DNA from 2 places in the Robiginitalea sp. genome. Region 2 is predicted to be linked to the other one. Evidence: riboswitches for the same ligand, from Rfam matches in the RefSeq annotation. Region 2 holds a riboswitch; the other holds the start of a gene.

Region 1 (11,921 bases), on a different contig from region 2:
CTTTCTTCCTGGAGTTCCTTTTGACTTCTTTTTGAGGTTTTATCTTTTACTTTTTTAAGCAAGTAATGATACGTGTAGTATCTAACCCAATCACTCTCACTATCAATATTAATTAAAGCCGCAATTTTGGCAGTACCCTGTCTGCTATCGGTAAAGGAGATGTATTTTCTGCCGTCATAGAGTGTCCTGGTGCTAGCTTTTTCCGTGCTTGTTTGGTCCAGGACGATATCTGATAAAATTCTATTTGTAAAGGCAGAAGATATTCTGAAATGAATTGGGAAGTGGTTTGGATTAGCACAATGTGGACACTGTGAATTATCTGTTATTAGAAAATCGTGTCCATTGACTATATTCCCACTTTCATTTATCGTACATGGAATTAATTCTCTGTTTCTGGGATTTTGATTTTCAAGATTTCTAATAAATCGTACTACGTTTCTGTCCGATACCTCCGGTTCGATTTCTTCATTTTCTTCCTCTTCAATATGAAAAGCTTCAAATCCAACGCTGGTCTTTTGGATTACCTTATCTACGCCATTAATTGCACGTATACGTTCCCCTTCTAGCATCAGGCTGCCACAACTCCTACAGGAAACTAATTCTAAGAGAGGGTAACCACATTCGCATTTTTTGCCAGCAACGGTATACATGGTTCCAATGGCTATTTCAGGTTTGTGGTCTCCATGGTGTTTACATTTTGTATTGGTACACACATATACCCCCCCTATTCCTCGAGTAAAAAAATGCCCTCGGACCGGAAGTAAATTTTCGCCATCAACTCTTTGATCTGCCAGTAAATCAATAATTTCTAATTGATCATCTCGATCGGGGATGTTCAAAATCTTCCCGATTTCAGATTGAGTTAAACCGACAGAGTTCAGGAGTTTATTTCTTAAACGATTGATTTTTTTTGGAGACAGGATTTCCGATATATGAGGATTGTTCCTTTCTGAGAGCCCCGCATTAATTCTTTTTCCTTCAATTATTGCAATTTGATCCTGATCAATGCCGCATAAATCGGCCATGAATTTCTTCAGTTTATCGGAGTTTCCATCACCCACTGTTGCAGAAGTAAGAGCGAATCTTACATTATTAATGTCAACATCAAATGCTGTGATTACCCTTCGTATTAATAAGGCAATTTCTGCAGCTTTGGAACCGGTAAGCGTATGTGCTTCATCTAGAAGGATCCATCTTAAGGCACCTCTGGATTTTTCAAGAATGGGTGCATCCGCATTCCTTACCAGCAGATACTCTAACATGGTGGGGTTGGTAAAGAGAATCTGCGGCGGGGTACCCCTAATTTGTTCGCGAGAAATAAGCTCAGGTAGGGCTTTGTCCTTGTTTTCCTTGCTACTTGCTTTATTTGGAGTATCTCCCGTTAAAAGAGCATAATGAATGCCGTCCAAGGCCGAACACCAGGCATGCATACGTTTTCTTTGACTAGCAATCAAGGCATTCAAGGGATATAAGAATATCGCATTAACTGCATTTTGGTTTCTGCAGTTTTCATGCAAATCCTGAAGTACCGGTAGCATAAAGCATTCCGTTTTACCGGATCCCGTTCCCGTTGTTACTGCTATAGATTTATTTTGATTCAATAAGGAGTTCCAACTATTAACCTGGTGTTTGTAGGGATGTCTCGATTTAGGGAATCGTAGTTGCTCATCGGATATCGAATCCAACGCCTCTATAAATTCGGGAGTAAAGATGGATTGGGCTTCACCAAAAGTTGAATTTACCTGCTCCCAGGGGAAGGTATTCTGAAATACCACGTCTGATAAGATAGGTTCCTTGGACAATAAGAACCTATAATAATCTTGCATTGCCTTATCCCCGGTGGCCCAGAGGGATAAAATGGCATCGGTTAGTCTATTCTCTGTTTTGGTATAAAATTCCTTAAAGTTCATAGTTTTATCGATTCTGGAGGACGTGAAGAATAGTCTTGATATGAAATTCAGGATTCAAAAAATGACTGTACTGAATGTTTCTGCGAATAGCCTCTCTTAAGTCATCTCCTCCCCAAATTGGATAATCTTCTTGGACTCCTAGTATTGATTCAGCCACTGAAACGGCAGATTGTAACAACAACTTTACTTGTTTGTGTTGATCGATAGGTATTCCATAATTCTGTGTAATTCTAGGGCTTCTTCTGGGAAGTTCCTTGAGCACACGCTCGCCAAGTTTTGCCCTTAGAGCTGAAATATCGGTATTATAGATCCCTATAGCATGTATGGATCCTCCATTTAAAAACTGAAACAATTCGACCATTTTATTCTCTTGCATGTAAGAAGAAAGTAAAAGGACGATTTCCTCAAAGTATTGATTTTTAAAATGATCATTGATTTCATTTAATGCAGCATGCCAATCGCTCCTTTCAATCCAATGAAATTGAAAACCTAAATCCTTTTCGAATTCAGGAATCACTTTTTGAACGTAGTAATCAGTATCTAGTTGGTGCACTCCTAAATAGAAAAAAGCCCTTGCAGCTACTTTGGAGCTTCTTGAAATCGCTCTGAGTTGATCTAATGTGGAAAACGGTAAATCATTATTAGTGCATATATTGAAGTAGGCCAGTATTTCTTTCCAAATGTTATCATCCAACCCTGAGTTTGACAGCTCGTTATGATAATTTTCAATTCGTACTTCCCGGCTCTCGCTTACATAGTTTTCGTCCGTATTAACGAATCGCGGCATCAACTGTTTACCATCCTGAATTGCTGAAATCACAATGAACTGATTGGTCAAATCTGTCGACGGGATCGTGTAAATGTACTCTTCTCTAACCAAGGGAATTACTTCAATAGAATCTGGTGGCACATTGAGGGGGATTGCAAACAGCTCTAATTCATCTTGTGAATCGTATAAGCAGACGCGATTCTGAAATTGTTCTTTTACATCCAGCGTATGACTAAAACCAGAAAGGTGGTAGGCTTTTGAGTTTCTTCCTTCGACTATTTCCAAGAGTACTCGGTTCTTATAATCCATGGCATCCGATAAATAGTATAACCTGGAAATTTCTTCTTTTAGAGAGATTAGTGGATATGTGGACTCAAATATTTCTTTTGTGATTATCACATCAGGTTTTAACCTGTTTTTAATTCTAAGGATAGTGTCTGAATTGGGAGTGCTTAACACCCTTAGCCCATATAAATTTCCAAGAGACAGGTTCTCATTTTCCGAAATAATTTCTCCTTCATTATCCGTTAAGGTCATACCTTCGAAAGGAGACATGATTTCAAAATTCAACTTCTTCTGGAAACTATAACCGACAGAACCCATGATCCCCTTTGGAATTTTTGAATGTTCAGTTTTTACTTGTAAGTAATACTTTGATCCTAATTGTTCGATTTCTAAAATGGGGGATTCCTCAAGTCTAATTTCAAATGAATCAGGGTTGTTTATCTGAATTTCTGCCCGGTTGATTGTTTTTTTCGTTCTGGAAAACTGGAGATTTCCAATGTTAAAAAATTGATCCTGCCCGGTAAGCCCGTCCTTTTCAATTTTAATATCAATACAGCCTGCAGGAATACTTCTCAATTCTGAAAGTTCTCTCCAATCTCCGTGCAATCCTCTTTTTTTCAGCCAAACCTTGAACTTCGAATCAGGTAGTTTTTTGTTGTTCACATCATAAACAGTGATTCTAGGTTTTTTCTGTACCACGGGCATATTGGCCTTCATTATCCATGAAGGCTTTTGGGTTTCTATGGTCCAATCAAAAGAGGATACGTCGCTAAAATAATGCATCTGCTGCCCATTGAATTCTATTTCAGCTTTACCTTCAAAAACCAACCATGATAACTCTTTGCTATGCAGTGTTATTTGTTTATCAGGAGTATCACTTTTCCATTTTTGGGGATATAGTAAAGCACCTTCTTTATTGGGAGCCCCATTTCCTTTAACAAGACGCCACTCATATTCAGCATGTCTTGTCCACAAAGTGGGTTCACTTAAATCGGGAACAGTTTGAATGAAATCTGGAATTTGAATTTTCTTTCCATGCTCAAATACATACGTGTTTGGAAAAATACTCTCGCCATCCCATTGTAATGTTTGCTGTTGGTACCAATCCGTTTTATAGTTTCCATTTAGCAGCCTTCTGAAAATGCATATTAGTATATCATCCAGATAAAATTGATATTCCTGTTCAGTTACTTCAAATCCAAGAATATTACTCAGGGAATCAGGTCTATAAATGTCGCCAAGCCCAATTATTAAATGAATAGAAGATCTATCCTCTTTTATGGTTAACAGCCAATAGTTTTTTGGTTTTGACAGGCGCGCTTTCCTTTTAAGCGCGCTCTTTCTAATTAAGAGCTCTTTTGATATCTGTGAAAGAGCTTCACTGGATTGAAGTAACTCATCATAAGTGCCTTCATCATTTAGGAGAGATTTTACAATTTCAAAGCAGCTTTCATAAATAATTTCATTCTGACTGGATTTTGGTAGAAGGTCTGTGATGTACGAATTAAAAATGAAATCCTCAATCGTTTCGGGCTGTTCTTCCAAAACAGCCAAGAGGAAATTCTGGTACTTACTTTGATTTTCTGAGATGTGCTTTAAGGGAAGTCCTCCCTGTAGAAGTAAGGTTCTAAAGTAGAGGGTGTTCTGCTTGGATAGCCATTTTATTCCTAGCATTACTGCACCTGTCCTAGCCAGCTGGTAAAATTCATTGGCGTTGTAGTTATATTTAATGTTTCCGTTTACCGAATTGAATATCTCTTTCTTGCTGGGAATCCCACCATTATAATTCGTTCTCCACCATTCGGCATAGTATAAGGTAACGTCCCTCGGATCTAATGTTTGTGGTGAGGAATACCTCAGTTCCTTTAAAAGTGAGTTCTGCTCCTCATCAGTTATAGAATACCTCCAAAGAGGACGGCCATCATGTTTTGCTAAACCTCGATTGTGTAATATAGAAAGAAACCCACCTGTTTTCATAAAGCTTACGCTAGTTGAAATTGTAGAAATTTTGTGGCATAAAGATCTAAGGAACTATGCAGTGGTGCCACATAGCTCCTAAAAAGCATTCGCATTGTCCATTTTCAAAGTGTCTAATGATCAATCATTGATATTACTACCCATCCCAGCAAGTTCTTTGGATGTTAATCTGGCTTTAAAAGGAAACACCTTCATTTCAATTCTGAGTTCGTTTTTAGACACTTCAATAATTCGCACCCCTTTCATTTTTACATTAACCCGGTCGAGTAGTACGCAGATTATGTCCAAGAGATTTTTATTTGGCAGCGAATCGAGCAGAAAAAGCTTTTTGTCGACTAAGAAAACATGGTGTTTATAGCTTAAGGTCTTGTCGTTCCCTATTGCAGAATAGTCGATTTTCCGTTTATCCAATTGACTGCGTAGGGCTGCTAGGTACGCTGAACGCGCAATCCCCCAGCCGCCGTTACCTATTTGCCGATTAAATTTAGAAATGAGCTCCCGGTCGCTTATGGATTCCAACGAGGCAGAAAATTCGAGGAAGAGTTCTTGAACCTTTGTCATAACCCAATTTTTATCGGGGTATCACAGGTTGGTTTCAGCCACACATAACAACCTTCCCTTGTAACTTCGGATTCGAGCCAGTCACAATTTTCTGTGCCAGGCAGTATTCGGCCGGAATAGAGGTAGTCATAGGGGACATCCTGAATCAGGACAAAATCCTGCAGTTCCTTCATCCCGAGGGGAAGAAGCAATTGTTCAATCTGTTTTTTCAATTCGGGCGGCGGCCAACACATTTCGTGTTGAAGGAATAATTCCTTGTTTTGCACTCCCCAAAACGGCTGATGGATTACGTTGTAGATCCGAAATGCATTGTGATGTTCTAGGATACTTTGAATTCGAAGCACAAGTGTTGTAAACCTCACCTTGAGTTTTTTGCTCGTTTCAATCGTTATCATGTCTCTTTGTTGATAAATACTCCACAGAAACGACTGGCAAGGGGGTGTTTTTTTGACGATCGTCCGCATTCTGAACCACCGTGGCTTTTATGCTCGGTTGGTACGCGCCTTAGCGTTCCTGATGCCTTCATATTATTAGAGGGAATATACAAAATTCGTCTTATGGTTTTGGTTTAATCCAATTACGACTCATCCTGATTCAAAGATTAAACGCGAATTCAAAGAATCATTTAATCTATTTCATAGGTTGTAGTTTCACACCAACCCCATATCCTTCGCCAGGGCCACCAGATGGGTGGTGTTGCGGGCCATAAAGTAGTCCTTCAGGCGGTTGATGCGTTTTTCGATGCTGCTTAGGGAAGCAGGGGTAATCCCCCGGGTTTGGAAGTGCTTTGAAATTTCCTGTTGGGAGAAACCGTCGGCGAGTTCCCTGAGGAGTTCCAGGTCAAAGTCGTCGATTTCCAGGGTGGGGGACGTGTGGATGGACTGCATGATGTCCTGAGACACATACAGCGTGCCGGCAGCCACCTCTTTGATGGCTTCCACCATTTCCCGGGAACTGTTCCGGCCCTTGAGCACGTACCCGTCTACCTTGAGGTCCGTAATGAATTCCTTGAGTTTAAAGGGGCGGTCTTCGATGGAGTAGATAATCGTCTTCAGGTTGGGCTGTTTGGCGCGGACCTCCCGGATGAGGTCTTCCCCGCTTTGGATCTTTCCCTCCTGCCCGTTGGATTTAAAGGACAGGTCCGTGATCAGCAGGTCGTAGGGCTCCTTGTCCAGCAGCGCCTTGGTGATCTTCAGGCTCGCCTTGTCGCAAAACTTGGCGTGGTCAATGTCGAAGTCAAAAGCTTCCCCAAGGGTCTTGGTAAGCCCAATGTTGATGGAATCGATATCCTCTACTACCAGTACTTTTTTAAACATAGCTGCAAGCACTATTAAACGGGAAGGGTCAGTAAAATCACCACCCCCTGTGGAACGCTTGTCTCAAAAGTAATCCTTCCGCCCAGCGCCTCAATACGGTTTCCCGTATTCGCCAGGCCGCCCTGTCGTAAGGGCGCTTCTTCCGGGAAGCCCACCCCGTTATCCTTGTAGCGGATGGTCAGGCTTTTCTTCTCCTGCCGGAATTCCAGCAGCACCAGCGTGGCCCCGCTGTGCTTTTTCATGTTCACCAGGATTTCCTGCAGGGCGCGGTAGATATTCACCTGTTTGTCTGGCGAAATGGCCTCCCAGGGAATCGATTCAAACCCCTGGGTGATGATGCGCACCGTCTCGGACGAGTAGATCTCGATAAGCGAGCTGAGCACGGTTTTGAATTTCGGACCCGTTGGAATCTCGGCGCTGTCCCGGGAAATCTCCCGGGATTTTTGGTAGAGCTGGTCCAGGCGGTTTACAAAATCCTGGAGCTCCTCCCGGTTTTTCCGGGGGAAGGCCACGGCCGCATTCAACAGGTTAAAGATGTCGTTGGCCAGTTCGTCGTGGACCTTTTTGGAGATGCGGCTTTCGGTGGCGTACACCGCCTGGATCTCCCGTTTGCGGTGGCGCAGCCGCAGGTAGCGATAGATAAAAAGCCCGGAGATCAACAGGAGCCCCACAAAACTCAGGAGCAACAGGTTCCGGTTTTGCGACCGCTCCAACTGCAGGGAATTTTCACTGGCCTCCCGCCGGGCAATCAGGTAGTTTCGCAGGTTTTTCTCCGATTCATAGCGGACCTTCGCAAATTGGTCCTTTGTCTGCCGCCGCACCTGCTGCAGGCTGTCCGAGAGGCGGGTATAGGCGCGGGCATAGCCGGCCGGGTTCGGAACCACGTCAATGAGCAGCGCCAGGCTGGTAAGCCGGTCGTTCGGGTTTTCCAGTTCCCGGGCGATATGGTAGGCCGCCTGCGCCATCTCCCGGGCCCGGGCCGGGCTCCGCTCCCGGTAGAATTCCCCCAGGTGCAGGTAGCTGCTAAGGACCCCCTGGGTGTACGCGAGTTTTTGCCGGATATTCAGGGCCGTTTGCAGGTTTTCCTCGGCCCCGGGCAGATTAAGCCTTCCCTGGATATGCCCCAGCTGGTCGATGATCCGGGCGCGGAGCCGGGCGTTTTCGGGATCGTTTAACAGGCTGTCCCCGGCGAGCTCACGGCTCAGGGCCCGGGCTGCCTGAAGGGAATCCATATGGGTAAGCACCACGGCCACATTGTGGCGGATGTTCAGGGCTGCCTCCCCGTCTGGTTGCAGTTCCAGGCTTTTCTCATACCAGGCAAGCGCCTCCGGGTAGTTGCGCAATTCCTTGGTGGCTATGGCCAGGGCATTGTAGAGCCCGGCCACATAGTTCCGGATTTCCGGACTGCCCATTATCTGGGGGCTGTTCTCGATATATTCCAACCCCTCCACCGCAATGGTCTCAGCTTCCGAATAATTCCCCAGGGCATTCAACAAATTTGCCAGGTTCAGGCTTTTGCGCCCCACCTGGATGCTGTCACCCAGTGCTTTGTATTGTTCTACGGCCTGATAATTATGCTCCAGCGAGCGGGAAGGCTCCTCTGCCAGCCGGTAGTAAAAACCCAGGCGGTAGTGGGCGTCGGCAATCCGGGTGGTATCGCCCAGGGCTTGGGTAAGGGTGAGGTTCTCATTTAAGTAGCGCAAGGCGGAATCCAGCTGGTTTTCCCGACGGAACAGGGCTGCGCGATGCTGGAATAAAACGGACCGGGCCGTATCCGGCAACCCCGCCGAACCCCGGAGCAATTTGCCGTTGGCCGCGAGTTTTTCCGCTGTGCCCAACTCGTCCGAATCGTAGCGCTCCAGATAGCGGCTCCACAAGGAATCAGACCCGATGCCATCATCTTCGGACGCATCCGTCCCGGGCTGGCAACCCACCAGCCAGAGACCCAGCAGGATCATAAAAAAGGGGAACAAAACGAAGGTTCGTTTCATTCCCCTAAGATAAAAGGAATTGAGTGGACGCTACGGATTAGTTGTCGCCATCATCCGGATCGTCATTCACCTCGCCGTCATCGTCACCTCCGTTGGCCTGCTCATAGAGCGTGTCATCCCCTGCATAGGAGTTGTCGGAACAGGCAAAGAAAAAGCTGCTGGATAACAGCATGGCCAGGATAAAAACTACTTTTTTCATCTTGATTGAATTTTGAAATTGGACATAGGCCGGTCACCTCAGCTCGTGGCTGAATTTTTGGCCCTTAAGGGAGGGAAGTGTGGAGGGGCGAGGCAGGTGGGCAGGTACTTCCCTTCTCCCTGCTCAGAGCTGCCAGGCCGAACTCCGAAGACAAATCAAGGGTATAGGGGGTGGAAAGGGTGGAAGGAGAATGGAAGGTTTATGGAAAGTAGTTTCCATAGGATTTCCAGGGATTTTGTAGCTTTATTCCGACTTGGAAATCAACCAACTATGCACGCTGAGCTGCTGAAACAAGCTTTCGACCAGGCGCAAAGAGATACCGGATCCGAAAAGGTTCTACGGCGCGCCCAATTTCTTTCAGATACCATTGAGGAGCGCACCAAACAGCCCTATGGGGAACGCAGTTTGCGGAACTACTTCAACGAGGTGCAACAAGGGAGCGATGATTTTGAATTGCCCGCCCATGTGGTGGACGGCCTGGCGGGTTATCTGGGATATGATACATACCGTGATTTTTTAAACTCCCTTGAAGGGGGTAGCCCACTTACAATTAATAGACCGCGCAGGAATACGCGTGTTTGGTATTACCTGGCAGGTGTAGGTGTCATCGCCTTGGTATTATGGGTGCTTTTTGAAAACCCATTCCAGACCAAAATGATGATTTGGGTGGAAGATCATTACGAGGTGGTACCCATGGACCTGGAGACCTATAAGTTATCGGACCTTAAAAAGATCAACCAGGATCGGCTGGATCATTTTCGAAAAGTGGAGCCGGATTGTTCCTATGAATTCTTTGATGGGAATAAGTTGGAGCTGTTGTGGTATGGCAGGAACCCGGATGGGGAGTTGGAATACTTTACGGACTTGGGCCGGCACCCGGAGACTGGCAAGACCCTGGACCCCATTACCGAATACATGATCAAAAAATACATCTGCCCCACCTATCCGAATAACTAGCCGTTTACGGGTTTCCGGAAGCTAATTTTCTCATTTTCTTGTAATTTAACTGCTAGGTAAATGCAGTGGAACCATGAGAAAGTTTTTTGCAGGCGTCGTAGTGGGAGCCGGCCTCCTTTTAATATCCGGTGGGAGTGACGATTTTGGGGACGTCTATATCTGCAAGGGGCCTCAAAGCAAACGCTACCACCTGAAGGCCTCGTGCCACGGGCTTTCACGCTGCTCCACCCAGACCTACAAGGTGACAATCGAAGAAGCCAGGGAACTGGGAAGGACCCTATGTGGGTATGAGGACTAATTAGCGCTCACGCCAATTCCACGGCGCCACCGGATGCGTATCGGCCCATAAGCCTATCCGTCGTTTTCGAGCCTTATCTTCCATAGATTGCAGCCGAGCGTCTTTGGAATATTTTTTGTAATGCCAGGCGTATCCATTCTTAAGTAGCTCTTCATTCAGGCATTTGCGGCCATAGTACACCATAGCGATATAGCGCCGGTACCGATCCTTACTCTGAATTCGCACCTCCACTTCCTTTCCGAATATAGCATCCGAAACAAACTCCTTGGCCCGAGCAGAATAGGCCTGTTTCCGCTCCGGACAATCGATACTCGCCAGGCGCACCTTGATGGTGGTAGAATCCTTTTTCAGCAAGGTGAAGGTGTCGCCGTCGGTGATGCCGACGACTGTGCCTGTTAGCTGTTCTTGTTGAGCGTTAGCATGGTTTATTCCTGTGAAACCTACCACTGCAAGATGCAAGCAGACCAGAAATAAATTTTTTTTAATTGACAGAGAATTGAGATGAAAGGTCTTCATTCAACAGGAAATTACCAGTACGAAGGTAACGTGCTAATCAGCATATTGAAAGCTTACGGTTACATTGGCTGAGCTTCCTTCTTGGGGAGATAAAGCGACAACAGATGCAGAAACGGGATAATCTCCATCATAGTTGTAGTCGACATTTACAGTATGAACGATATCACCCGCTTCGTTTTTATAAACCAATTGTGATGGATTGTTCAATGGGAAAAGTAATCGTGCCCGGATTAACTCTTCGGGTTGCGATGGCATACTAAAATTTAATTGAATGCGATCCAGCAGATCGATTAAACCCGCAGAGGCCAGTGTATAGTAGTAAGGATTTGGTTGATTGTCATAAGAAATTTCTAGCGTAAATTGTTCTTGAACTACCGTGTTCAAATCGTAGTCATATACGTTTTCTAAAAATGACAGAATTCGCGGATTTCCATTGTTGTCATATTCCTCTACTTGTCCCGTGTTAAAGGCATCATAAGGAGATGCATATAACTCTTCCACTGCAATACTTCCATAGGAATCTGCCAAGCTGCTCAGTTGGTCATTATCGTAAAGAAGCACAGCTGTTTCTTCCCCATCGGTAAAAGAAGTAAGCCTGTCTTTACTGTCATAAGTAAACAAGAAATATTTGTTGTCGTCTGGAGATTCAGCAGATAGTACAGTTATAGATTGAAGCCGCCGGTCCTCAACATTTCCATTTACTGCTTCGAATTCGTCCGAGACGGAATCGCTACAGCCCAATAACAATAAAAACACTGAATACAGGGTAATTGAAGTTCTTCTCATTACTAAAAATTTGTAGGTTTTATACAGTAAGACAAAGGAACAGCTTGTAGCTTAAGCCTCCTTACGGAAACCCTCACTGGAAGATTTCATGAAAGGAGGTGGAATCGCTTTTTTGGCTACTCCATTTTTGCTATCATCTTGAGTTTCATCTCTTTTTGATGCCGTACCAACCGATCGTAATCAGAGTCGGATTCGAAGGATTTACTGATCAGCACAAACAATTCTATCGACAAGAAAAACAGGAAGATGCACCCCCACACTACTCCGGCAATCCAATTCGATAAAATGATTTTGAATAGAATGGTGATTTCGTCTAGTAGGCCGGTCTTCTCACTGAGTTCTTTCTCAGTCTGGGT
Region 2 (11,921 bases):
ATGGAGGATCGTCGCCCCGAAATTGGCCAGTTCGTTGGCCTCCGAATAGGAAAGCTGTTCGATGCGCCGGGCGCCGGGGACCAGGTCCGGGTTCGCCGTGTAGATTCCGTTGACATGGGTGTAATTCTGCAATTCGGATGCGTTCAGGTAGTTGGCCAGCAGGGAAGCCGTGTAATTGCTCCCATTGCGGCCCAGCGTGGTGGTCTCCCCCAGGGCGTTGGATGCGATGAACCCCGTGACGACGGCCACGGTGTCTGCCTGGAGCCCGGAGAAAAAGCGGTTGACGTTTTCCCGGGATACTTCGTCCAGTACCTGGGCGTTCCCGAAGCCCGAGTCCGTACGGATCAGCTCACGCGCATCTACGAGTACGGCGTTCAGGCCCCTGCCGATCAACAGCTTGGTTATCAGCCGGGCAGACAGCAACTCTCCCTGGGCCAGGACCTGGTCTTTGATCTTCGGGCTGTAATCGCCCAACAGGCGCACCCCTTCCAGCAGCCTCGCAATTGCTTCAAAGGAATCCCCCAGACCGACATTGGAGAACGTGTGCCGCTGATAGTTTTCGAAACGGCTGAAAGCCTCGCTGTAATCCTTCCCGTCCGCGGCCAGTTCCAGTAGTTCTTCGAGCTGGTCCGTGGCCTTTTCCCGTGCGGACAACACCACCGCTACGCGTTCCTTTTCCGCTACGCGTGCCGAAATGATATCCAGGACGCGGTCAATGCCCTCGCCGTTGGCCAGGGATTTCCCGCCGAACTTCAGCACCTTCAGGGGACGCTGTCCGGTGCCACCGAAAACGTCCTGCAGCAGCTGTTCCATCTGGTCGAATTCTATCAGGAAGGCATCGTGCCCGTGCACGGAATGGATTTCCCCGTAGGTGACATTGGAATTGACCTGGGCGAGCTGTTTATAGGTCTCCTTGTTTTCGGCAGCCGTAAAAAACAAATCGGAATCCACCCCGATGATATGGATATGCGTGGCGCTTTGCTGGAGCCGCTGGAAGGCCTCTTCCCCACCCCTTGTAATATCGATGGTCTTCAGGAGCTGGTTGGTGAGCTTGTAAGCCGCCAGCTGAAAACGTTCCTGCAGCTTCTTGCCGTGGTGGAGCAGCCAGCTTTCGACGTTGAACAACCGGGACTCCTCGTTTGTACTCCGGCGAAAACGCTGCTTAAACGACTCGGGGGTCCGGTAACAGAGCATGGCGTGCATCCGCGCATCGTGTACGGGTTGGGAGGAATTTACCAGGAATTGCTCCTGTATCTGGCAATTGGCGATGAGCCAGTCTGTCGACTTCCAGTCGGAAGCCACCGGGATCAGGTGGGTTGCCAAATCCGGGCGCAGAGCTGCCATCTCCCAGGCAATCCCGCCCCCCAGGGAGCCGCCAATCAGGGCAAAGAGCTTGTGGATGCCGAGGTATTCCAGACCCAGGAGGAAGATGCGTGCAATGTCCCCGGCGATAAAATCCTTGTAATTCTCTATCAGGAAACCGTCATAGCCGTTTCCGGGAACATTAAAACAGAGTACCGTGTAAGTCTCCGTGTCGATGCACTTGCCCGGGCCCACCAGGGACGTCCACCAGCCGTCCGGCCCGGCGACGTTGGAATTTCCCGTGAGGGCGTGGTTTACCAGCACAACGGGGGCCGTGTGGAGTTTCCTCCCGAAGAGCTGGTACGACAGCTCGATCTGCTGGGTAACGCCTTTTTCGGTGGTAAAGGCGTTTAACTGGATATGTTGCAATGGCGATGCTTCCATGGTTTTATTTGAAGGCCGTTCCGTCCGGGGCGTCCGTTGGGCACCCATCCGGAATACGGATTGCTTTAAATGTCGGCGTTAAAAAGAAAATGGAAGCGGGGCAGCGCCCGGTTGTTATCTGCCCCGCACCGCGGCAGCCAGCTGGCCCCGATCCCGGTCCGGGTTAGAATGTAGCACCTTCTTCGATTGTGCGAAGGGTTGCCAAGGCTTCACTGGGTCTAGTCCCTCCACCTTTCTTGATAACGAGTCAGTATATATGTGAACGTCTCGGCAAATATAGGGATGCCACAAGGGAAATTCCCAATTTCGGGCCGAATAATTTAATGGGCAAAGCTTTTTGTCCCAGCCCGATGCCTTTGGCCCGGGCCAACACCACCGGCTACAGGCCAAAGGCTTCCCTGACCGCGTCCACGGCGTCCAGCTTCTCCCAGGTAAAGAGTTCCACCTCCTTGGTCACCCGCCCGTTGTACGGGGATTCAAACACCTTGGTAACCACGCGGGGTTCTTTGCCCATGTGTCCGTAGGCGGCGGTCTCCAGGTAGATGGGGTTTCGCAGCTTCAGCCTTTCCTCAATGGCAAAGGGCCGCATATCGAACAGTTCGGCAACTTTCGCCCCGATCTGCCCGTCGGTGAGATTGACCCTGGAGGTGCCGTAGGTCGTTACGTTGATGGAGGTTGGCTCCACCACCCCAATGGCATAGCTCACCTGAACGAGGATCTCGTCGGCCACCCCGGCTGCCACCAGGTTTTTGGCCGCATGGCGGGCCGCATAAGCCGCACTTCGGTCTACCTTGCTCGGGTCCTTGCCACTGAAGGCACCGCCTCCGTGGGCACCTTTGCCCCCGTAGGTATCCACGATGATCTTACGGCCCGTGAGGCCCGTATCCCCGTGGGGTCCGCCGATAACAAATTTACCCGTCGGGTTGATATGGTATTTGATCCGCTCGTCGAACAGGCCCCGCAACCGTTCTGGCAGGCCGGCCACTACCCGGGGAATCAGTATTTCCAGCAGGTCCTTCTTGATCCGGGCCAGCATTGCGGCGTCGTCCGGGTCAAACGGGTCGTGCTGGGTGGAGATGACAATCGTATCGATACGCTGCGGCTGGTCGTCATCGGAGTATTCGATGGTTACCTGTGCCTTGGCATCCGGGCGCAGATACGGAATCGCATCGGATTCCCGGCGAAGCGCGGCGAGCTCCTGAAGGATCCGGTTGGCGATGTCCAGCGCCAGGGGCATATAATTGTCGGTCTCCCGGGTGGCATACCCGAACATCATGCCCTGGTCCCCGGCACCCTGAAGTTTTTTATCCCCCCGGTCCACCCCCTGGTTGATTTCCTGGGATTGCTCGTGGATGAGGGAAATCACCCCGCAGGAATCCCCGCTGAACTGGTAGGCGCCTTTGGTGTAGCCGATGTCGTTGATCACCTCCCGGGTAATCTGTTGCAGGTCTACGTAGGTATGGCTCCTGACCTCTCCGGCCAGGACCACCTGCCCGGTGGTCACCAGGGTTTCGCAGGCAACCTTGCTCTCGGCGTCAAAGGCGAGGAAATTATCGAGGAGCGCATCGCTGATCTGGTCGGCGACCTTATCGGGATGTCCCTCGCTTACGGATTCGGATGTGAATAAATAGGGCATGTGCGCGTTTTTAATGCGAGACAGCCGACGGATCGCGGGGATGCAAAAAGCGCATTGGCTGTCGCCCTGAGAGCGGAGCAAACTGCTTTAGCATTTTTGGTGGTCCGGCACAATTCCGGATCAGAGGTTGCAATCAGTCAAATCTGTCCTCTGGAAAACAATGGCGCAAAGGTAATGAATTGGCCGGAATCTGAAACCCGGCGGGAGCGGGTTTTTAGCACCCCGAATTCGCGTCCCCATCCTTTCAGGGTCCGGCGATACTTCGTATATTGTGTGCCCTTTTCAGACGTTACCAACCGAAAGAACAAACGTATGCATATTGCGGTTGCCGGCAACATCGGCGCAGGGAAAACCACCCTAACCAAATTGCTTTCCAAACACTATCAGTGGGATGCGCATTTTGAAGATGTGGTGGACAACCCCTACCTGGATGATTTTTACACCCAGATGGAGCGGTGGAGTTTCAACCTGCAAATCTACTTCCTCAACAGCCGGTACCGGCAGATTCTGCGAATCCGCGAAAGCGGGAAGGACGTCATCCAGGACCGGACCATCTACGAGGACGCCCATATTTTTGCCCCGAACCTGCATGCGATGGGGCTGATGACCAACCGGGATTTCCAGAATTACACGAGTTTATTCGAACTGATGGAAACCCTGGTGATGCCGCCGGACCTGATGATCTACCTGCGCAGTTCCATCCCGAACCTGGTCAACCAGATCCACAACCGGGGGCGGGAATACGAAAATTCCATTTCCATCGACTACCTCAGCCGGCTCAACGAACGCTACGAGGCCTGGGTACACAGCTATGAAAAAGGCAAGTTGCTGATTATCGATGTCGACAAACTGAACTTTGTGGACAACCCGGAACACCTCGGGGAGGTCATCAACCGCATCGATGCGGAAATCCACGGGTTGTTCTAGTTCCGCCCCCCGACGAGCCCGGATCTGCCCGCAGGCCCTTTCACAAGGCGTAACTACGCGTTGGTCGTTCCGCAAGACGGGACTTGCCGCCGGGCGTTTTGCAAGACGTAACTTCCCGCTGGCCGCGCTGCTTGCCGGGGTACATTTTCTAAATAATGCCGATCGACTCCCCATGGCGGATCACCTCCTCGGACTGGTCCACCAGTAATATGGGAATATGCGTGTTTTCGGCAATCAGGTCCCGGACGCGCTGCATCCTTTTGGTGTGCCGCACACTGCGCAGGTAGATGGCCAGTACCCGCCCCGGAAACTGCCGTGCAATGGCCAGGTAGATATCCGCATCCCGCTCCCCGCTGTCCCCTATCAGGATAAACGGCATGTCCGGGTAGGTTTTAAAAATATTCTCGATCTCGTGCCGCTTCTGGGGCACGTCCTGTTTCTTCCGCTTCCAGAAACTGGCCATACTCCGCAAGAGGATGGGACCTTTTGGAAATCGGTTATTGCTGAGGAAGAATTCCAGGTAGCGATACAGGTTCCAGGGGCTGTGGCTTACATAAAAAACGGGATTCGCACTCTGGCCGTCGCGACCCCGGTGCAGCCGGTGGTAGAGTTCCGGGGCTCCCTTTAGCGGCAGGCGCCTTTCCACCCCTTTGAATAGCGTATTGGCAATAACCTGCCACTTCAGGTAGGACGTTACCCCGGTGTGCAGGATCGTGTCGTCGATATCGGTGATCACCCCGTATTGGGCGCCCACGGCCGGGATCATCAGCGCCCCGGGAAACCGGTTTTCCCCCAGGACCGGGCGGGAGAGCTTTTCGGTGCGGAACGAAATCTCAAAGTGTACCCAGCCCTCCCGGTTCACCAGTTCTCCGAGTCCGTCTACCTGCTCGTCCAGCAGGTAATACCCGTCGGAACCCGTTTCCACCTCAAAGCAGCGGTCGTCGGGGAGCCGGATGGTCAATGGCGTATGCCGGATTTCATCGGTCTCAAAGCGTTTCCAGCTGTTCAGCAGGAGTTTGACGATCCCCTTCTGAGCCAGGTCGATGGTCTCATCCTCCAGTGCCCGTCCGCGGATATACAGGCGGTTTTTCGTGCCGTAGCTTTGGAAAGCCACGATCTGCAGCGGGTCTTTCCTCCCCAGCCAACCCATATCAGAGATGCCAGTTTTGCGGCCAGAGCCAGATAATCAGCAGGCCGGCCCCTATCCCCAACCCAAAGGAGATACCGATCCAACGCCCCAGCTTCCGGGTACCCAGCACGGCCGCCATGGCCCCCTTGAAAGCCAGGTTGGAGAGGGATGCCAGCAAAATGAGTTTCCAGCCCGTGGAGATTTCCAGGCGATCCTGCCGCATGAGCTGCGAAAGGGAGAGCGTAATGGCGTCCACGTCCGTGAGCCCGCTAATGACCGCCAGGCCGTACAGGGCTTCGTTCCCGTACTCCTGCTTGATAAATGCCACTGCCAACAGGATCAGGCCGTAGAGCAGGCCAAATATCAGGGCGCTTTTGAACTGGGCCGGATTTTTAGGTTCCGGGACGGACTTCACGGAATCGTCCCGGTTCATGCGCAGGTAAATCCAGACGCAGATTCCGACGAGCACCAGGAATTCGGCCAGCAATGGGAGGATCATTGCGGGCAGGTGTTGCGGGATAACCACCCCCACTTCCACCAGCACCCGGATCACGGCAACCGCGGAAGCGGCCACGATGACAAAAGCCGCCATGATGTGTACTGCGCCGGATTCCTTGGTTTTCCGGGCATAACTCACCGTAGTGGCCGTACTGCTGATCAGCCCCCCCAGGATGCCCCCGGAGATGGTGCCTGCCCTGGCACCCATGAATTTGTAGATAAAATATCCCACAACACTGATGCCCACAATCAGGGTAACCATCAGCCAAATGCTGCGCGGGTTGAGCACATCCAGGGGGCCGAAGGTTTCGTTGGGCAACAACGGCAGGATGACCAGGGAAATCCCCGCAAATGTCATGATGGCCGCCAGGTCTTTTTCCTGCAGGTCTTCGATAAAGTCGTGGAGTTTGTCCTTGAGGTAGAGCAGAATTGCCAAGGCACCCCCGGTAACCACCGCGATCATCCGTTCGCCCATGACCAGGTAGGCCCCGATGGCAAACATCAGCAGGGCGGCCACCTCCGTGGTCTGCCCGATGTCCGGGGTGTCCGAGCGGCCGTTCTTGATCACGTTCGCGGTAATCAGCAACCCCCCGAGCACCAGGCCGAATGCCGGCATGATCAGCGGACTGTCATACACCCGGCTGAGCATTCCGGACAGCACCCCGAGCATGGCAATCAATGTAAAAGTACGCACCCCGGCCATCTTTGAGTCGGCGTGCTGCCGCTGCAAGCCGGTGAGCATCCCCAGTCCGAATGCAATGCCCAGGTTGATCAGGTCTTCGTACTCCATGGCCCATGAAGATAGCACAGCCGGCCTTGACGGGCAAACGCGATCCGAATTATTCGGGGCCTGCCACAAAAAAACCCCGGCTTGCGGCCGGGGTTCGTTCTTCAGGTAAAGGGTTTAAGACCCAGGGGGGGGGGTCATTTTATTCCTCCACCACCTTTTTCACTTTTTTCACGTCTTTTTGGACTTCAACTGAAGCTTCAGCCTCGGTGTAGTTTTCCAGGCTGACTTTTACATCTTCCTCCGTCCCGGTGAAAGTCACCTCCTCAACAGTCTTTTCCCCGTCTACACTGGTGGTGGTAGTCACGTAGGCCGTAACGGTGCCGTCCTCATTCTCATCCATCTGCACCTGCAGTTGCTTCTGGACTTCGCTGCCTTCCGAATAAGCCGCCAGACCGTCCGAGGACAGCGCGATACTCGGGGCGATAACCAGCGCCACCACAGAGATCAGCTTCAACAGGATGTTCAGGGAGGGTCCCGAGGTATCCTTGAACGGATCCCCGACGGTATCCCCAACCACGGCTGCCTTGTGGGCATCCGTGCCTTTGCGGCCCTGCTCTTCGATCATCTTTTTGGCATTGTCCCAGGCACCCCCGGCATTGGATTGGAAGATGGCCATCAATACGCCTGCGGAAGTAACCCCTGCAAGCAGGCCTCCGAGCATTTCCGCACCCCCGATAAAGCCAATCGCGACAGGTACAGCAATGGCCAGCAGCCCGGGAAGTACCATCTCTTTAATAGAGGCCTTGGTAGAAATTTCCACGCATTTCTCGTATTCCGCCTTTCCGTCGGCTTCGTCAAATATCTTCCGGTCGGCCGCAGAGGCCTTGGAGATATCCGCATCGTACTTGCGCATGACGGCAAGGGCGGCCTTCAACTCGGGGATATCCCGGAACTGCCGGCGGACCTCTTCGATCATCGACATGGCGGCACGCCCCACGGCATTCATCGACAGGGCCGAGAACACAAAGGGCAGCATGGCGCCCACCAGGAGACCGGCCATGATATCCGGCTGGGAAACGTCGATCGCCGTCACTTTTGCCGTTTTCATGAACGCGGCAAAAAGGGCCAGGGCCGTAAGGGCGGCAGAAGCAATCGCAAATCCTTTCCCAATGGCAGCTGTGGTATTCCCCACGGCGTCCAGTTTGTCGGTGCGCTCCCGCACTTCCCCGGGCAGTTCAGCCATTTCGGCAATCCCCCCGGCATTATCGGAAATCGGGCCATATGCGTCAACGGCCAACTGGATCCCGGTGTTCGCCAGCATCCCAACGGCTGCGATGGCAATCCCGTAAAGCCCGGCAAAGTAGTGGGATACCAGGATTGCGGCAGCGATCAGTAAAATCGGGATAGCCGTGGACATCATCCCCACGCCCAGGCCGGCGATGATATTCGTGGCGGACCCGGTCTCGGACTGCCGCACGATGGCGTTCACCGGCTTGGTCCCGGTTCCCGTGTAGTATTCGGTGACCTTCCCGACCAGCAAACCGGCCACCAGGCCGGCGATTGTCGCCAAAAAGACGCCCATGGAAGTAAACTCCCGACCGCCTTCAGTCCATGTTTCCGGAAGCATGGCGCCAATCAGGAAATAGGAAACCACCAGCATCAGGGCTGCCGATCCGAATTCCCCGATGTTCAGGGCCTTGTGCGGGGAACCGCCGTCCTTCACACGGACAAAGAAGGTCCCGATAATGGACATGACGATTCCGGCACCGGCCAGTGCCAGCGGCAGGTAAACGGCCCCCAGGCCGTTAAATGCCCCCTGGAACTCCGGGAGTACCACAAAAGAAGCCCCCAGTACCATGGTACCGATGATGGAGCCCACATAGGACTCGAACAGGTCGGCCCCCATCCCGGCAACGTCCCCCACGTTATCGCCCACGTTGTCGGCGATGGTAGCGGGGTTCAGCGGGTGGTCTTCCGGGATGCCGGCTTCCACCTTCCCGACCAGGTCGGCCCCCACATCGGCGGCCTTGGTGTAGATACCCCCGCCCACACGGGCAAACAGGGCAATGGAAGAAGCCCCGAGGGAGAATCCTGAGAGGACGTTAAGGACCTCATCGATCCCCCAACCCTGGGCACTGTAGATCATAAACAAACCGCTCAGGCCCAGTACGCCGAGCCCGACGACACCCATCCCCATGACGGATCCGCCTGCAAAAGCTACTTCCAGGGCTTTCCCAAGGGAGGTCCGGGCGGCATGCGTGGTGCGTACATTCGCCTTGGTGGCAACCTTCATCCCGATAAACCCGGCAAGGGCGGAGCAAATGGCCCCGACGATAAAGGACACGGCAACCATGCCGTTGGAACCGGCTTCGTTCTGCCCCTTAAAGAATAGCAGAACCGCCACGGCAGCGACAAAAATCGAAAGGATTTTGTACTCCGCCTTCAGGAATGACATGGCCCCGTCGGCAATATTTTTGGCAATCCGGGCCATTTTGGCATCCCCTTCTTCCTGCTTGGATACCCAGGCGTTCTTCACCAGGACAAAGAGCAGCCCCAGGACGCCGAAGGCTGGTAAGAATTTCACGATTTGTTCCATAATGTAGTCAGTATAGTTTCGTTAATGTAATCTGAAAGTGTTGCACTTTTTTTAACATTTTAAGCGCGAGCAAATGTAGTAAAATACCGGACAATAAAAAAAGCCCTTAACCATGCGGGATTAAGGGCTTTGCGGTGCGCAGGGCCGTCGGTCAGATCATGAATTTCCGGATGGTTTTGTATTCGCTGTCCTCATAGCGCCGGACGCAACTGCGGTAGATTTCCCGGGCTTCTTCCGCATTGCCCCAGCCACCGGTATCCACTTTCTTCTCCTCGAGATCCTTGTATACCTGGAAAAAATGCTCGATTTCCTTCAGCCGGTGGGGATTCAAATCGCTGATATCCCCCTTCAGGCTCCAGATCGGGTCGTTCAGGGGCACGCAGATCAGCTTCTCGTCCGGCCCTTTTTCGTCTGTCATGTGGAACACCCCGATAGGGCGCACCTTCATGACCACCATCGGGTAGGCGGGTTCCGTGGTCAGCACCAATACATCCAGGGGGTCCTGGTCCAGCGCCAGCGTCTCGGGCACAAACCCGTAATCCCCGGGGTACATCATGGAAGAAAAAAGCGTGCGGTCAAAGCGGATTTTGTTCAGGGTAAAATCGTATTCGTACTTATTCCGGCTCCCTTTGGGGATTTCGATCAGTACGTCAAAAGTAACCTCATCATTGTTTGTCATAGGCAGAGATTGTAGGCGGTGGCGGCTCCCGCACCGGCGGTTGGCACCACCCGGTTATCCGGGATTCGCCCCGGGCTGCAAAACTACGAAAAAACAGCCGTTTGCCGTCCGGAAATCAGAAATGGAAGCCAAAGGCGCCGGTAACGCTGAAAGCCCGGGCATCCGGATTATCCAGGTAGTTCCCCCGGAAATTGAAATCGATCCGGAAGATCTTGAAGATGTTGCCCACCCCCACGCTGTACTCCCAGTAGATAGAGTCATCCGGGGCCTGCAGGGGGATGTTGGCCGGGCTGTTGAGGAGCTGGTTGGCCTCGGAAAGCTGCCCCCAGACCCCGCGGAGCCCGACAATTTCCCGCAGGTTCCAGTCGCGCAGCATCGGGATGCGCGAAAACAGTCGGCCGTTGAAGTTGTGCTCCAGGTGGAGGGAAGCGTAGGTGTCCGTAACGAATTCGTAAAAATCCAGGTTCGGGAAGGTATTGTAGATGGAAAACAGCGTCTGGTTCCCGGGTACCACGTTGAGCATCACCAGGGGGACCTCCCCAAAGGTCTTCCCGACCTCCACGGTGCTCAACAACCTCCCCATGCCGCCCACCTGCCAGGGCTGGGAATAGGAGAATTGCACCTTGCGGTAGTCGAAATCGCTTTCCAAAAATCCCTGCAACCCCTGGGTATAATGCAGCAAAAGCGTGCTGTAGGTGTCGTTCACATCCCGACGTTCCACGCCGTAGCCAATGGTTTCCTTCCCCGGGGTGTAGATGAGCGTGGTGGTCAGGTCGAATTGCCTGACCTCCGAGGCGACGCCCCCCGGGGCCTCCGGATCCAGGTAGTCCAGGCTGAAAACATCCGGCAGGGCAGACCGGAGCGTGCGCATCGATCCCCCGAACCGGATCCTGAAATTCTCCAGGGGTTCTATATCCACCGCCAGGGTAGACAGGTTGATGTTTGTCAACCGGTTGTTATTCCCCACGGTAAATACGGCCGAGGAAGCCACGCTACGACCGAGCACGTCGTTGGTGGCGGTCAGGCTCAGCCCGAGTTGCTCGATGTCGCGGCGGTTGCCCCCCGAGAGTATCAGCCGGGTTTTGCGGTCCAGCAACCATTTACCCGAGATCCCGTACTTGACTTTTTTGTCCAGGAAGCCATAGGCCATATACCCCTCCAGGCGCCAGGGGTCGTTCTGCCCGAAATAGGTCCGCGCCCCACCCCTCAGGCGGACGCCCTCTGCATCGTTGTACCCGAAAACGCTGTAGATGTTTCCCAGGTCCAGGTTCCATTTGTCGATCTCCACGTAACCGGAACCCAGGATGCTGACCAGGTTGTAATAGGTATTGAATTTCGGCACCGTCCGCAGCGTGTCCAGCAAGGTGTAGATCCCCCGTTCGTCCTTGTTGAGTGCTTCCAGCCGGTTGGCGGACCAGAAAGCGTCGTCCCGGTTGAACACCCGAGGGTCGAAAGGGTCGGATTCCCCCTTGTAGAATGCCCGCCCCCTGGGACGATTAAAGACATAGTTGTCGTAAACGGTGGTGCGCTTGCCGTAGACCCCCCGGGATTCCTCCTTTTTGTTCAGCGCAAAATCGCTGAGCATGTAATCCCTTTTGAGCAGGAAAACCGAGTCCGAAAGCACGTCGAATTCCTGTTCGATGTAAATTTCCTTGACCCAGTTGATATTTGCACTCCGCGTCACGGCCAGGTTGATCCTGGCAACCGCGTAGGTGGTGTCATTTACCCAGAAATCCCCCTTGAAAGTCAGTTCGTTTTTCCGCCGCGGGTAATAGATGATGTTGTAGCACCACTTGTCTCCCAGGAAGGCAGAATCCGCCAGGACATAATTATAGGTGTCCACCCCCGTGGTTGAAAGCGGGCTGGTAAAACTCTTGTCGAAAAACTTCAGGTAGTTGTCGTAGATGTCGTATTCCGAATAGAGGTCCTGTACAAAGGCGATGATTGCCTGGTTGTTGCTGAACCCGGAATTTTTGTTGC

Evidence for each region. Region 2 has a riboswitch for S-adenosylmethionine ahead of thrA (bifunctional aspartate kinase/homoserine dehydrogenase I). Riboswitches for the same ligand answer to the same signal wherever they lie in the genome.
Region 1: it holds a riboswitch for S-adenosylmethionine, as region 2 does, so the genes downstream of both, AC3DKS_RS05700 (hypothetical protein) here and thrA (bifunctional aspartate kinase/homoserine dehydrogenase I) in region 2, are expected to answer to the same signal.

What each region holds. Positions count from the first base shown of each region.
Region 1 is NZ_CEXZKX010000002.1:455,018-466,938, reverse strand. It holds gene AC3DKS_RS05715 (DEAD/DEAH box helicase) at 1-1,910, opposite strand, end outside; gene AC3DKS_RS05710 (hypothetical protein) at 1,915-4,941, opposite strand; gene AC3DKS_RS05705 (hypothetical protein) at 5,062-5,502, opposite strand; gene AC3DKS_RS05700 (hypothetical protein) at 5,499-5,966, opposite strand; SAM-I-IV-variant riboswitch at 5,936-6,027, opposite strand; gene AC3DKS_RS05695 (response regulator) at 6,153-6,818, opposite strand; gene AC3DKS_RS05690 (tetratricopeptide repeat-containing sensor histidine kinase) at 6,833-8,809, opposite strand; gene AC3DKS_RS05685 (hypothetical protein) at 8,847-9,008, opposite strand; gene AC3DKS_RS05680 (hypothetical protein) at 9,279-9,965, shown strand; gene AC3DKS_RS05675 (hypothetical protein) at 10,039-10,263, shown strand; gene AC3DKS_RS05670 (thermonuclease family protein) at 10,264-10,779, opposite strand; gene AC3DKS_RS05665 (hypothetical protein) at 10,813-11,565, opposite strand; gene AC3DKS_RS05660 (DUF4407 domain-containing protein) at 11,682-11,921, opposite strand, start outside.
Region 2 is NZ_CEXZKX010000003.1:205,001-216,921, reverse strand. It holds gene thrA (bifunctional aspartate kinase/homoserine dehydrogenase I) at 1-1,746, opposite strand, end outside; SAM riboswitch class I at 1,858-1,992, opposite strand; gene metK (methionine adenosyltransferase) at 2,126-3,382, opposite strand; gene AC3DKS_RS06700 (deoxynucleoside kinase) at 3,695-4,309, shown strand; gene AC3DKS_RS06695 (App1 family protein phosphatidate phosphatase) at 4,458-5,459, opposite strand; gene AC3DKS_RS06690 (MgtC/SapB family protein) at 5,461-6,726, opposite strand; gene AC3DKS_RS06685 (sodium-translocating pyrophosphatase) at 6,866-9,262, opposite strand; gene AC3DKS_RS06680 (inorganic diphosphatase) at 9,414-9,941, opposite strand; gene AC3DKS_RS06675 (DUF5686 and carboxypeptidase-like regulatory domain-containing protein) at 10,057-11,921, opposite strand, start outside.